DNA from 3 places in the Kitasatospora sp. NPDC023385 genome. Region 2 is predicted to be linked to each of the others. Evidence: riboswitches for the same ligand, from Rfam matches in the RefSeq annotation. Region 2 holds a riboswitch; each other region holds the start of a gene.
What was found. Region 2 has a riboswitch for cyclic di-AMP ahead of AC0B61_RS00085 (transglycosylase family protein). Riboswitches for the same ligand answer to the same signal wherever they lie in the genome.

Region 1 (3,980 bases), on a different contig from region 2:
GACGTACTCCGGGTCCTGCCAGCGGGCCTTGTCCCGGCGCAGCTGTTCGACCTGCTGGCGGACGTGGTCGGCCTTGGCCCGCTGGGCGGAGATCTCGGCGCGCTGGGAGATGAACTGCCGCGCCGGGTAGGCGAGGATCGCCACCAGTGAGCAGAGCACCAGGACGAGGACGGTCGCCCGGCTCGTGAACCGAGGCCGGGCCGCCAAGCCCGGGATCCTCCAGCCTGCCATCTCCGGTGTCCCCTCCTGGTCGCGACGGTGCCCCGCCGTCCACCCTACGGGGTGAACGGCGGGGCACCGGTCAGGCGTGCGCTACCGGGAGCGCTCGGCCCTCGTACCCGCCCTGCTCACTCCGCGGAGCGGAAGCGCGGGAAGGCGCCGCGGCCGGCGTACTCGGCGGCGTCGTCGAGGATCTCCTCGATGCGCAGCAGCTGGTTGTACTTGGCGACGCGCTCGGAGCGGGCCGGGGCACCGGTCTTGATCTGGCCGCAGTTGGTGGCGACGGCCAGGTCGGCGATGGTGACGTCCTCGGTCTCGCCGGAGCGGTGCGACATCATGCAGCGGTAGCCGTTGCGCTGGGCCAGCTCGACGGCGTCCAGGGTCTCGGTCAGCGAGCCGATCTGGTTCACCTTCACCAGCAGCGCGTTGGCGGTGCCGGTCTCGATGCCCCGGGCCAGGCGGGCGGGGTTGGTGACGAACAGGTCGTCGCCGACCAGCTGGACCTTGTCGCCCAGCTTGACGGTCATGGCCCGCCAGCCGTCCCAGTCCGACTCGTCCAGCGGGTCCTCGATGGAGACCAGCGGGTAGGCGGCGACCAGCTCGGCGTAGTACTCGATGAGCTCGGTGGAGGTGAGCGCCTTGCCCTCGAACTGGTAGGCGCCGTCCTCGTAGAACTCGGAGGCGGCGACGTCCAGGGCGAGCGCGATGTCGCGGCCGGGCACGTAACCGGCCTTCTGGATGGCCTCGGTGATGAGGTCCAGGGCCTCGCGGTTGCTGTCGAGGTTCGGCGCGAAGCCGCCCTCGTCGCCGAGGCCGGTGGACAGGCCCCGCTCCTTCAGCACGCCCTTGAGGGTGTGGTAGACCTCGACGCCCCAGCGGACGGCCTCGGAGAAGGACTCCGCGCCGATCGGGGCGATCATGAACTCCTGGATGTCGACGTTGGAGTCCGCGTGCGAGCCGCCGTTGAGGATGTTCATCATCGGCACGGGCAGCACGTGCGCGTTCGGGCCGCCCAGGTAGCGGAACAGCGGCAGGTCGCTGGCCTCGGAGGCGGCGTGCGCGACGGCCAGCGAGACGCCCAGGATGGCGTTGGCGCCGAGCGAGGACTTGTCCGGCGTGGCGTCCAGGTCGAGCATGGCCTGGTCGATCAGGCGCTGCTCGGTGGCGTCGTAGCCGACCAGCTCCGGGCCGATCTGCTCGATGACGGCCAGGACGGCCTTCTCCACGCCCTTGCCGAAGTAGCGGTTCTTGTCGCCGTCGCGCAGCTCCAGCGCCTCGAAGGCGCCGGTGGAGGCGCCCGACGGGACAGCGGCACGACCCGTGCTGCCGTCGTCGAGGCCGACCTCGACCTCGACCGTGGGGTTGCCGCGGGAGTCGAGGATCTCACGGGCTACGACGACATCGATGGACGGCACGAGGCATCTCCTTGCGGAAGCAGGTCCGGCTGACGGCGGTGCTGTCGCCAGGACGATTGCGGAGTCGTTACGGACCAGAGCCTAGCCGCCCGGGCTCCCCGGGCCACGTCGGCCTCGGCACCGTCTCAGCGTGTGGCCCCACTACCCACCGGTAGTTCACCTGCTTGACCCAGCCCGGCCCACCGAAGCGGACGAAGAGCGGATGAAGGGGACGAAGGGGGCCGGTCGTCCCGACCCCCTCCGCGCGTCGCGCCGGGAGCGCCCGGCGCGGGGCGGCTCAGCCGAGGTGCAGGACCTGGCCGGGCAGGATCAGGTCCGGGTCGCCGCCGACGGTGCCGCGGTTGCCGTCGTACAGCGCGTGCCAGCCGCCGGACACGTCCTGGGCGGCGGCGATGGTCGACAGCGTGTCGCCGTCCCGGACGGTGTAGTCGTGGCCGGCGGTCTGCGCGGCCTGCGGGGCCGCGGCCGGCTGGGCGACGGCGGCGGCCGCGTGCTTGGGGACGTACTGCTGCGCCGCCTGGTCGACGGGCTTCTCGGCCCGGTTCGGCGCGGCGTGCTTCGGGGCCTGCTGCTGGGCGGGCTTCTCGACCGGCTTCTGGGCCGGCTTGACAGCCTGCTTGGCGGCGGCCTTCGGGGTCTGCTGCTGGGGCGCGGACTGCGGCTCGGCATCCGACGAGGCGTCGACCGCGGCCGGGGCGCCGCCCTTGGCCAGGCCCGCCTTCTGCGAGCAGACCGGCCAGGCGTCGGGGCCCTGCGAGGCGAGGACCTTCTCGGCGACCGTGATCTGCTGCGCCTTGCTGGCCTGGTTGGCCTGCGGGGCGAACGAGGTGCCGCCGTACGCCTTCCAGGTGCCGGAGGTGAACTGCAGACCGCCGTAGAAGCCGTTGCCCGTGTTGATGCTCCAGTTGCCGCCGCTCTCGCACTGGGCGACGGAGTCCCAGGTGGTGGCCGGGGCGGCGGAGGCACCGGTGGCGGTGAGGAGCGGCATCGCGAGTCCGACGCCCGCCACGCCGGCGACGGCGATGGCCTTCTCGGTCTGGGTACGACGACGGTGACGGCCGGTTCCAACGAACAGCATGAAGGAGTCCCTCTCCGCACGCCTGCGAGGTGAGCTGTCGGGTTCGGACCGGGAGGTGGCCCGGCCGCCGTACGCGGAAGCGATTCCGCTCGGGCGGCTTCACCCCAAGCCGTCGGGGAACGGCAACAAACCTGGTTCCCCCGCCCCTGCCCAGGGTCTGGTCGGTTTCCCGTGACGCGGCGGGCAGGATTCGGCGTTCCGCGCACGAGGTCCGCAGCTGCGAACTCCAGGGAGAGTAGACAGATACTCAGACCGATCACAAGCTCATATCACCGATATCACACAGAAATTACGGCGCGTGCCCGATCGCCTACCAACAGCGGAGGTATGTCCGAGTTGATGGGTATTCACACCGCGCCTGACGCGCTCGAGACAACGTTCCGTCAGCGCGGACCACCGGCGCATCGGTGAATCGTGCCGTTATGTCAGGGCGCGGAAGGAGCGTGCGGCGGCGTATGCGGAGGAGTATGCGACGGCGTATGCGGAGGCGTATGCGGGGAGCGGCCCTCCGGGCTGAATTCGACCGGCAGTTCCCGCAGTCCACGCATGATCAGGCCACCGCGCCAGCGCAGATTCTCCGGGCTTTCCGCGAGCCGCAGATCGGGCAGCCGGGAAAGCAGCGTGGCCAGCGCGGACCGCCCCTCCAGGCGGGCCAGCGGGGCGCCGATGCAGTAGTGGATGCCGTGCCCGAAACCCAGGTGGGGATTGTCCGTCCGGGCCAGGTCCAGGGTGTTCTCGTCCGAGAACCGGGCCGGATCGCGGTCCGCCGCGGCCAGCACCACCAGCACCGGATCGCCGACCGGGATGTCCACGCCGCCGATGGTCAGCGGCCGGGTCGCGAACCGCCAGGTCGCCAGCTCCACCGGCCCGTCGTAGCGAAGGAGTTCCTCGATCCCGGTGTCCAGCAGCGCACGCTCCCCGCGCGCCACCGACTCCTGCAGCAGCCCGCGCTGCTCCGGGTTGCGCAGCAGCGCGTACGTCCCGTTGCCGATGAGGTTCACGGTGGTCTCGAAACCGGCGAAGAGGAGGATGAAGGCCATCGCCGCGGCCTCGTTCTCCGTCAGGTGCTCGCCGTGGTCGCTCGCCCGGATCAGGCCCGAGATCAGGTCGTCCCCGAGGTCAGCGCGCTTGCGGTGGATCAGCTCCAGCAGGTACGCCCGCATCCGCTTCACCGCCCGCCCCACACCGCCGCGTTGGCCGCCGCCCTGGCCCGGCTTCGTGTGCCGCAGCATCATCCCGGCCCAGTCGCGGAAGTCGTCCTGGTCCTC
Region 2 (3,980 bases):
TGCCGGGAGTCGCACCGCCGTGACCCTGCGTCAGGCGACCTCCATACTGTGAGACATCTCACGCACCACAGCCGCAACGCCGCGCCCCGCTGGGCACGTCAAGGCAATGGCCCACACTCACACGGGGGTTGGGCGAAGTATGTCCGGATTGTAGGCAAACCACCCGAACCGGGACCGAAACGCACCGGGTCCGTACCAGGTCCGTGCCGCGATCGTCCGAAACCTGTGCGGCAGCCGACTGCAGGCCTGACGGGCCGATGTCCTACGATCTCCGGCATGAGCACCGCAGCCATCCCGGGCGCGCCACTGCCCGTCCGCACTCCAGGCTCCCGTGCGCGGGGGCGCCACCGTCGTCCCGAGCGCCCCGAGATCCCGGCCAGCGCCCCCGCCCTGGTGCTCGCCGTGCCCGCGACCGCCGGGCCCGAGTCCCGGTCGGTCGTCGAGGAGCTGCTTTCAGTCGTCCGCAGCGAGCAGAACGGCGTCCAGGCGACGGTCGGCTACCTCCCCCGCGCGTTCGCCGAGGACGGGGGCGGCGACGACCGCACCGTCGCCGAGCTCCTGGCGGCCACCGCCGAGGCCGGGCTGCCGATGCCCGTCCTGGTGCCGCTGGTGCCCGGTCCGCACCACTTCCTGCCCGAACTCCACGCGCTCGCCGCCGAGTACGGCGCGCCCGTCACCGACGCGCTCGGCCCGCACCCGCTGCTCGCCGAGGCCGTCCACGTACGGCTCTCCGAGGCCGGGCTGGCCCGTGCCGACCGGGCCCGGCTGTTCGCCATCGCGACCGCCGCGGACGGCGTGGTCCTGACCACCGTCGGAGGTGAGGACGCGGCCGCCGCGGCCGGCATCACCGGCGTGCTGCTGGCCGCCCGACTGGCCGTCCCGGTCGTGGCCGCCGCACTCGACGTGCCCGGCTCGGTGGCCGCGGCCGTCAACCACCTCAAGGAGACGGGCTCGCAGCGCCCGGCGCTGGCCCCGCTGGTGATCGGGCCGGAGGCCGACTCCGAGCTGCTGGCCACGGCCGCCGAGGAGACCGGCTGCCCGTCGGCCGCGCCGCTGGGCGCCTACCCGACCGTCGGCCAGCTGATCGCCTCCACCTACCTGGCCGCGCTGCCCACGCCGTCCCCGGAGGACCTGGCGCGGGCCGAGGCGGAGGCTGCGGCCGCCGCCGAGGCCGAGGGAGCCATGGAGGGCGCTCGCGGCGCCCACGCGGCCGCCCAGAGGTCTGTCGGACAGTAGACGCCGCGCGTCCGTCGACGCGCACGAAGGGCCCGGAACGGCTTCCGTTCCGGGCCCTTTCGCTTTGCTCCTCCTCCTGCGCCGTACCGGAGTTAAGCCGACCATGGAGAGAAATGTCCGATCTGGCGCTATTTGCAGGTAATTGACCGGCGCACTCTCCGGCGCTCGCATCACGCCTTCCCCCTGACTTGAGCAGTACGCGGCTCCGCGCCTCGACGCTCCGTCACACTTTTCCTGAGGCAAAGACAGTTGTGCACATCCGCAATGCGATTGCCGAAAAACGATCATTTACGATCATGATGGCCAGCCATTTTGGCACTTCTCTCTAAACCGTGATGAGCGTCACAGGTGTTTGCAGTTTGAACTTAAGTCTGCTTAACGTGCTCCCCGTTCGTGATTCCACGGACCCAGTTCATCCGCGACGCCGAGTCCTGCCGTCGGATGTTCTGGCAGCGCGAAAACGCACCACGGCAGGAGCGGGGGAACCACAGGTAAGTCGCCCCGGACCGCTCTTCGGAACGGTTCAGGGCTAGGGGTGAAGCCGCGCTCAAGCGCGGCCGGGCAACTCCAGCCCGAATCCGACAGCTCACCTCGCAGGCGTGGGAGAGGACCGCGTCTTCATGCTGCCCACCAACGGCACCCGTCTGTCCGGCCGCACCCGCCGCGTGATCGCCGCCATCGGCGTCGCGGGCATCGGTCTCACCATCCCGTGCCTCGTCTCCGGCACCGCCTCCGCCGCCTCCGTCGCCACCTGGGACAAGGTCGCCCAGTGCGAGAGCGGCGGCAACTGGAGCATCAACACCGGCAACGGCTTCTACGGCGGCCTCCAGTTCACCTCCAGCACCTGGGCCGCGTTCGGTGGCACCGCCTACGCCTCGCAGGCCAACCAGGCCACCAAGGACCAGCAGATCGCCGTCGCCGAGAAGGTCCTCGCCTCGCAGGGCCCCGGCGCCTGGCCCGTCTGCTCGATCCAGGCCGGCCTGACCAAGGGCGGCGCTCCGGCCGCCGTCGACACCTCGGCCGGCACCGCCTCCGGTTCGACCGCCGCCAAGCCCGCCGCCCAGGCTGCCAAGCCGGCCCCGGCGCAGACCCAGACCCAGACCCAGGCTGCGAAGCCGGCCAAGCCCGCCGCGCCCGCCCAGGACGGCGCGCAGGCCGCCACCGGCTCCGCCACCAGCGACTGGGCCCAGAAGCGCCAGCAGCAGGCCCAGAGTGGCGACTACACCGTCGCGGCGGGCGACTGGCTGTCCGCCATCGCCGACAAGAACAACGTCCAGGGCGGCTGGCAGCGGCTCTACGAGCTCAACCGCGGCACCCTGACCGAGGGCCCGGACACCATCTACCCGGGCCAGCACCTGTCCTTCGGCGACCGCGGCCAGGCCCAGCCGTCCGCCTCGGCTGACCAGTCCTCCTCCGCCGACCAGTCCTCCTCGGCCAAGGCCGGTTCGGACTTCACCTGGTTCAACCGCTCGCAGAAGTCCGGCCAGTCCGCGAACGGCGGTGCCGTGAACGCCCAGCCGACCGCGCAGACCCAGGCTGCGAAGCCGGCCGCCCCCAAGCCGGCCGCCCCGGCGCAGACCCAGACCCCGGCCCCGGCCGCCACCGGCAGCATGGCCGCCGCGGTGTCCTTCGCCGAGTCGAAGGTCGGCCAGGCCTACGTGTACGGCGGCACCGGCAACGGCGGTTGGGACTGCTCCGGTCTGACCCAGGCCGCGCTGCGCGCCGCGGGCATCTCCGTCCCGCGCGTCGCCGCCGACCAGGCCGCCGCCAGCACCCACGTCTCGCTGGACAGCCTGCAGCCGGGCGACCTGCTGTTCTGGTCCAACAACGGCCAGGACTCCGGCGTCTACCACGTCGCCATCTACGTCGGCGGCGGCAAGTACGTCGAGGCCGCCAACCCGAGCTCGGGCGTCCGCGAGCAGACCGTCGCCAACTGGGCGCCGGACTTCGCCGGCCGAGTCTGAGAACACCGCACGGCCGACGGCCGACAGTGTTCGGCGGACGGACGGCGGCGAACAGCTGACAGCGGTCAGCTACCAGATGACAGGTAACAGATAACAGATTTCAACATCTGTCATCCGTCCGCTGTCGGCCACCGCCCGACCGATGACCGCCCGCCACCCCCGGGGAGAGTGCGACCACTCCTCCCCGGGGGTTCCGGCGTATCCCCCGCGCAGGAGGGCTGACGCGGCGAACGTCGAAGGGTCCTGGCGGGCAACTGCCCTCCAGGACCCTTCCGTTGGTCTCCAGCCGTCGTCCGGCCGTCGTCCAGCCGTCGTCCAGCCGTCGTCCGGCCGTCGTCCGACCAGCCCGGCAGCACTCCCACCGACCCGCCGCTCAGCGCGCGCCGGCTCCGGTGGACCCCCGCATCACCAGCTCCGGCTGGAACATGAACTCGCCGCGCTGGGCCGCGTTCCCGCCGACCTCCTCCAGCAGCGCGTCCACCGCCGCCGTGGCCATCGCCTCGACCGGCTGCCGGATCGTGGTCAACGGCGGCTCGGTGAAGGCGATCAGCGGCGAGTCGTCGAACCCGACCACCGACACGTCGTGCGGCACCGACAGCCCGCGCTGCCGCACCGCCCGGATCGCCCCGAGCGCCATCATGTCGCTCCCGCAGACGATCGCCGTGCAGCCCTTGTCGAGCAGCGCGCCCGCGGCCGCGTGCCCGCCCTCCACGCTGAACAGCGTGTGGTGGACGAGGTCCTCGGCCTCCTCCTGGCTACGCCCGAACACCTCGCGCATCG
Region 3 (3,980 bases), on a different contig from region 2:
GCCGGTAGGTGTCCCGCTCCTCGGCCATCGCCTCCTCCAGGTACAGCGCGATCTGGTCGGCGCAGGTCTCGCGGTCGCACGGCTCGAACGGCAGGAAGCGGGTGACCTCCGGATCCCCGAGCAGCGCGTGCAGCGCGTCCACGTCACCCTCGGTGTGGTGGTACTCGCGGATGGCCAGCCGGGGGCCGGTGAGTCGTACGGGGACCATGGCTGCCGACCCTACCCGCGCCCGGCGGCTACCGTTCGGACTATGAACGACGAAGACCTGCGGCTCCCCCCGCGCACCAGGGCCGCCGACCTGCTCGCCTGGGCGGCCGAGCAGGGCCGCGCGCCGGTGGCCGAGGCGCCACTGCGCGCGGTGCTGGCACTGCTGGAGCTGGGCGACGGCAGGATGCACGACGGCTGGCCCGAACTGACCTCGAACGCGGTGGAGCACCTCCTGTACGAGCGGCTCCACCTGTACGTCCAACCCGCGCCCGAGGAGGATCCGCTCGCGTACGGCGACGCCGTCCGGCTGCTGGTCGACCACCAGCGGGCGGCCCGTCGGCTCAACGCCAAGCGCCAGGAGCGGCTGCACGCGGAGGCCGAGTGGCAGGGCGAGGTCGCGGCCGGGCTGCTGCGCCGCGCCGACCTGGTGACCTGGCCCCGGCTGTACGCGGTGCTGCTGCACGCGCACGGGGTGGAGGTCGCGGACGGGGAAGCGGTGCGGGCCTGGCTGACCGGCTTCGCCGAGCTGGCGGAGGAGGAGCGGCTCGCCGCGTACGAGGCGCTGGCTCCGGCCGGCTGGCTGGACGAGCCGGACCCGCAGGGCTGGGGGCTCGGCCGGCTGCTGTCGGTCGGCATGGCCACCGACGGCGCGCGGCGGCTGCTGGAGCAGGGCCTGATGCGGCGCAGCTACCGCAACCTGGCCGAGCTGACCGCGCTGGGCCGGCCGATGCCGGACGAACTGGCCGGGGACTTCGGGCAGTTCGAGGAGGCGGCGGTCGGGGCGGCGCTCGACCTGTTCGGCGAGTGGACGGTGCCGGGGCTGCCGCGGCTGCTGGTGGAGGAGTTCCCGGAGCTGGCGCCGGAGCCGGGCCCGGAGGAGATCGACGCGTACCTGGCGCAGTTGCCCGCGGAGGAATGACGTACGGCGCGGCGCCCCCGGAGACCGCCGGGCGGCCGGGCGGGGGCGCCGTGCTGCGCGCCGGGTGTCAGGGGGTGAGGCCGCGCTGCTCGAGCCAGGTCTCCGGGTCGACCGGGGCGCCGCCGCCGGGGCGGACTTCCAGGTGCAGGTGCGGGCCGGTGACGTTGCCGGTCGCGCCGACCTTGCCGATCTGCTGGCCGGAGGTGACCTGGCCGGAGCCCTTGATGATCGAGGAGAGGTGGCAGTACCAGATCTCGGTGCCGTCGGGCAGCGTCTCGACGATCCGGTAGCCGTACGAGCCGGACCAGCCGGCCGAGGTGATGGTGCCCTGGCCGAGCGCGTGGACGGGGGTGCCGGTGTCGGCGGCGAAGTCGAGGCCGGTGTGCAGGTTGGCCCAGTACCGGGCGCTCTGGCCGTAGTGCGCGGAGAGCCGGTAGTCCTTCACCGGGAGGGTGAGGGCGGCGGCCTTGGCCCGCTCGGCCTCGTCGGCGGCCCGCTTGGCCTCGGCCTCCTTGGCGGCGGCCTTGGCCTCGGCCTCCTGCGCGGCCTGCACGCGGGCGCCTTCCTCGGCGGCGGTGCGCTGGCTGTCGGCCTGCTGCTGGATGCGGGCGGCGAGCGCGAGGCCGGGGTCGGCGGAGAGGGCGACCGGGGTCTCGTCCGGGGCCTCGACGGCGGGGGCGGCGGCCGGGGTGGCGGAGGCGAAGCCGGTGGCGCCCAGGGTGGCCGCGACGGCGGTGACGCCGAGCAGCGGGGAGGCTCCGCGGGTCTGACGCGGCATCCGGTGCCGGTTGGTGTCGGCTTCCGGGACGAAGCCTTCCGGGCCGGAACCCTCCGGGTCGAAGCCTTCCGGGCCGACGGCCTCGGGGCCGTCCGGGCCGGGGTGGTCGAGGAGCCGGGTACCGGTTGCGGGGCCGGCCGGGTGTGCCGGGGTGTGCGTCGACGCCACGGAGGCGCGCTCCTTTCCTTCCTTCGCGCCTACCGGGTTAGCTGACGGGTTCGGAGCAGGAAGGTCTCCTACGGCCGGGCCGGAGCCCCGCCGATTCACCCCAGGGAACGTGGTTCCCCGGCTCCCTGACCTGCCCGGAGGCCGGCCGGTGGGATTAGGCGACGGCGCACGGTGCCGTCTGGGTACGGCGTTGAAGACCGCGCTGCGTTATCAAACGTTAATCCTAGGAGGCTCTGATTCCAAGCCATCCGTCGGGGACGGCCGGGGAGCGAGTGATCGGACGTCAACGAACGACCCTTCATCCGAGCACTCATCTGAGTACTCCTACTCATGTGCGGCCCGACGGGGTGGCCGCATCCTGACGTCATGAGCGCACCGATGCAGAACGGCACGACGGCCGCCTACCACGTCCAGGCCGTCCTTTCCTTCGCCCTGTCGGGCACCGCCCTCGCCGCCGGGATCGCCTACCTGCCGGTCGGCGGCTGGACCCGGGCCTTCCTCGGGATCGGCCTCCTCTACACCGTCACCTCGGCGTTCACGCTGGCGAAGGTGATCCGGGACCGGCACGAATCGAACGACATCGTCAGCCGGGTGGACCAGGCCCGGCTGGAGAAGCTGCTCGCCGAGCACGACCCGTTCAAGGTGGAGGGGGTCTGAGCCCGCCGCCCCCGACCGGCTCGTCACCACCCTCACCACCGCGCTCCGCGCCTGGCCCGCGGAGGAAGCCGGCCCGCGGACCCGAGGGGGAGCCCGGGCGGGGGACGGTGTGGTGCTGCCACTCCTGCACCGGACGCCGCCCTTCGGCGACACCCTGCACACACGCCCCACACATCCTGGGAAGCGAATCAGCCATCGGGCGTGGCCCGGACGCTGCACGACGGCCCGGCCGGAGCCAGACCGAGGCAGCGTCAGGCCCGGCGATCGGGGTCGAACGAGGCCGGATAGAGACCGGATTGACTCGATATTGACGAGATCCGGTCACTTGGCGAGATCCGTTCACACCTTCGTAGGATCATCACCCTAGAATTCGCGGCGTGACGATGACTCAGTGGTCCGTAACGGCAACCGGCATACTCGCCGTCCTCGCCCTCGTGGCCGCCGCGCGGTACCGCGCCGTGTCCGTCACCCAGCGCGGCCGGGCCGACGCCCTCCAGCGCTCGCTGCACATCGCCGGTGAACACCTCCTCCTCGAACGCAGCCGCCGCGGCGCCGAACTGGCGGCCGTCCAGCAGGAGCAGGAACTCACCGCCTCCACCCAGCGCGCCTTCCTCAGCGTCGCCCGCCGGATCCTGGTGATGGCCCACGACCAGCAGGCACTGCTGGACGAGATGGAACGCACCCACGACGACCCGGGGCTGCTGGAGGGCCTGCTCAAGGCCGACCACGCCGCCGCCCAACAGGCCCGACTGGCACAGACCCTGGCCGTGCTGTGCGGCGCGCGGGCCGGACGGCACTGGCCGGAACCGGTCGCCCTGGAGGACGTCGTCCGCGGCGCCCAGTCGCGCATCCTGCCCTTCCAGCGCGTGGTCGTCCGCAGTCGGATCGAGACCGCGGTGGTCGGCGCCGCGGCCGAAGCACTGATCCACGCGATCGCCGAACTGCTGGACAACGCCACCCGCTACTCCCCGCCCAGCACCCAGGTGTTCGTCACCCTGATGCCGGTGCACAACGGCGCCGTCATCGAGATCGACGACGGCGGCGTCGGCATGCCCGAGCAGGCCGTCGCCAAGGCCGCCGCCGCGCTCGCCGGCGGCAGCACCCTGGAGGTCTCCCGACTCGGCGAGGTACCGCAGTTGGGCCTGGCCGCGGTCGGCCGGCTGGCCGAGCAGTACGGCTTCCGGGTCACCCTCAGCTCCGCCCCCTCACCGTACGGCGGCGTGCGCGTGGTCGTCCTGCTGCCGAACGCCC

Region 1: linked by a shared signal. The riboswitch ahead of AC0B61_RS05865 (transglycosylase family protein) and the one ahead of AC0B61_RS00085 (transglycosylase family protein) in region 2 are both predicted to bind cyclic di-AMP.
Region 3: linked by a shared signal. The riboswitch ahead of AC0B61_RS29335 (M23 family metallopeptidase) and the one ahead of AC0B61_RS00085 (transglycosylase family protein) in region 2 are both predicted to bind cyclic di-AMP.

Annotation. Positions count from the first base shown of each region.
Region 1 covers NZ_JBVOOL010000002.1:640,300-644,279, reverse strand. Annotated here, with positions in the region: gene AC0B61_RS05875 (FtsB family cell division protein) at 1-207, opposite strand, end outside; gene eno (phosphopyruvate hydratase) at 348-1,634, opposite strand; gene AC0B61_RS05865 (transglycosylase family protein) at 1,912-2,712, opposite strand; cyclic di-AMP (ydaO/yuaA leader) riboswitch at 2,718-2,885, opposite strand; gene AC0B61_RS05860 (cytochrome P450 family protein) at 3,138-3,980, opposite strand, start outside.
Region 2 covers NZ_JBVOOL010000001.1:14,757-18,736, forward strand. Annotated here, with positions in the region: gene AC0B61_RS00080 (sirohydrochlorin chelatase family protein) at 277-1,236, shown strand; cyclic di-AMP (ydaO/yuaA leader) riboswitch at 1,680-1,849, shown strand; gene AC0B61_RS00085 (transglycosylase family protein) at 1,836-3,200, shown strand; gene AC0B61_RS00090 (LacI family DNA-binding transcriptional regulator) at 3,574-3,980, opposite strand, start outside.
Region 3 covers NZ_JBVOOL010000024.1:60,609-64,588, reverse strand. Annotated here, with positions in the region: gene AC0B61_RS29345 (GNAT family N-acetyltransferase) at 1-208, opposite strand, end outside; gene AC0B61_RS29340 (hypothetical protein) at 251-1,126, shown strand; gene AC0B61_RS29335 (M23 family metallopeptidase) at 1,194-2,072, opposite strand; cyclic di-AMP (ydaO/yuaA leader) riboswitch at 2,085-2,243, opposite strand; gene AC0B61_RS29330 (YiaA/YiaB family inner membrane protein) at 2,439-2,729, shown strand; gene AC0B61_RS29325 (ATP-binding protein) at 3,113-3,980, shown strand, end outside.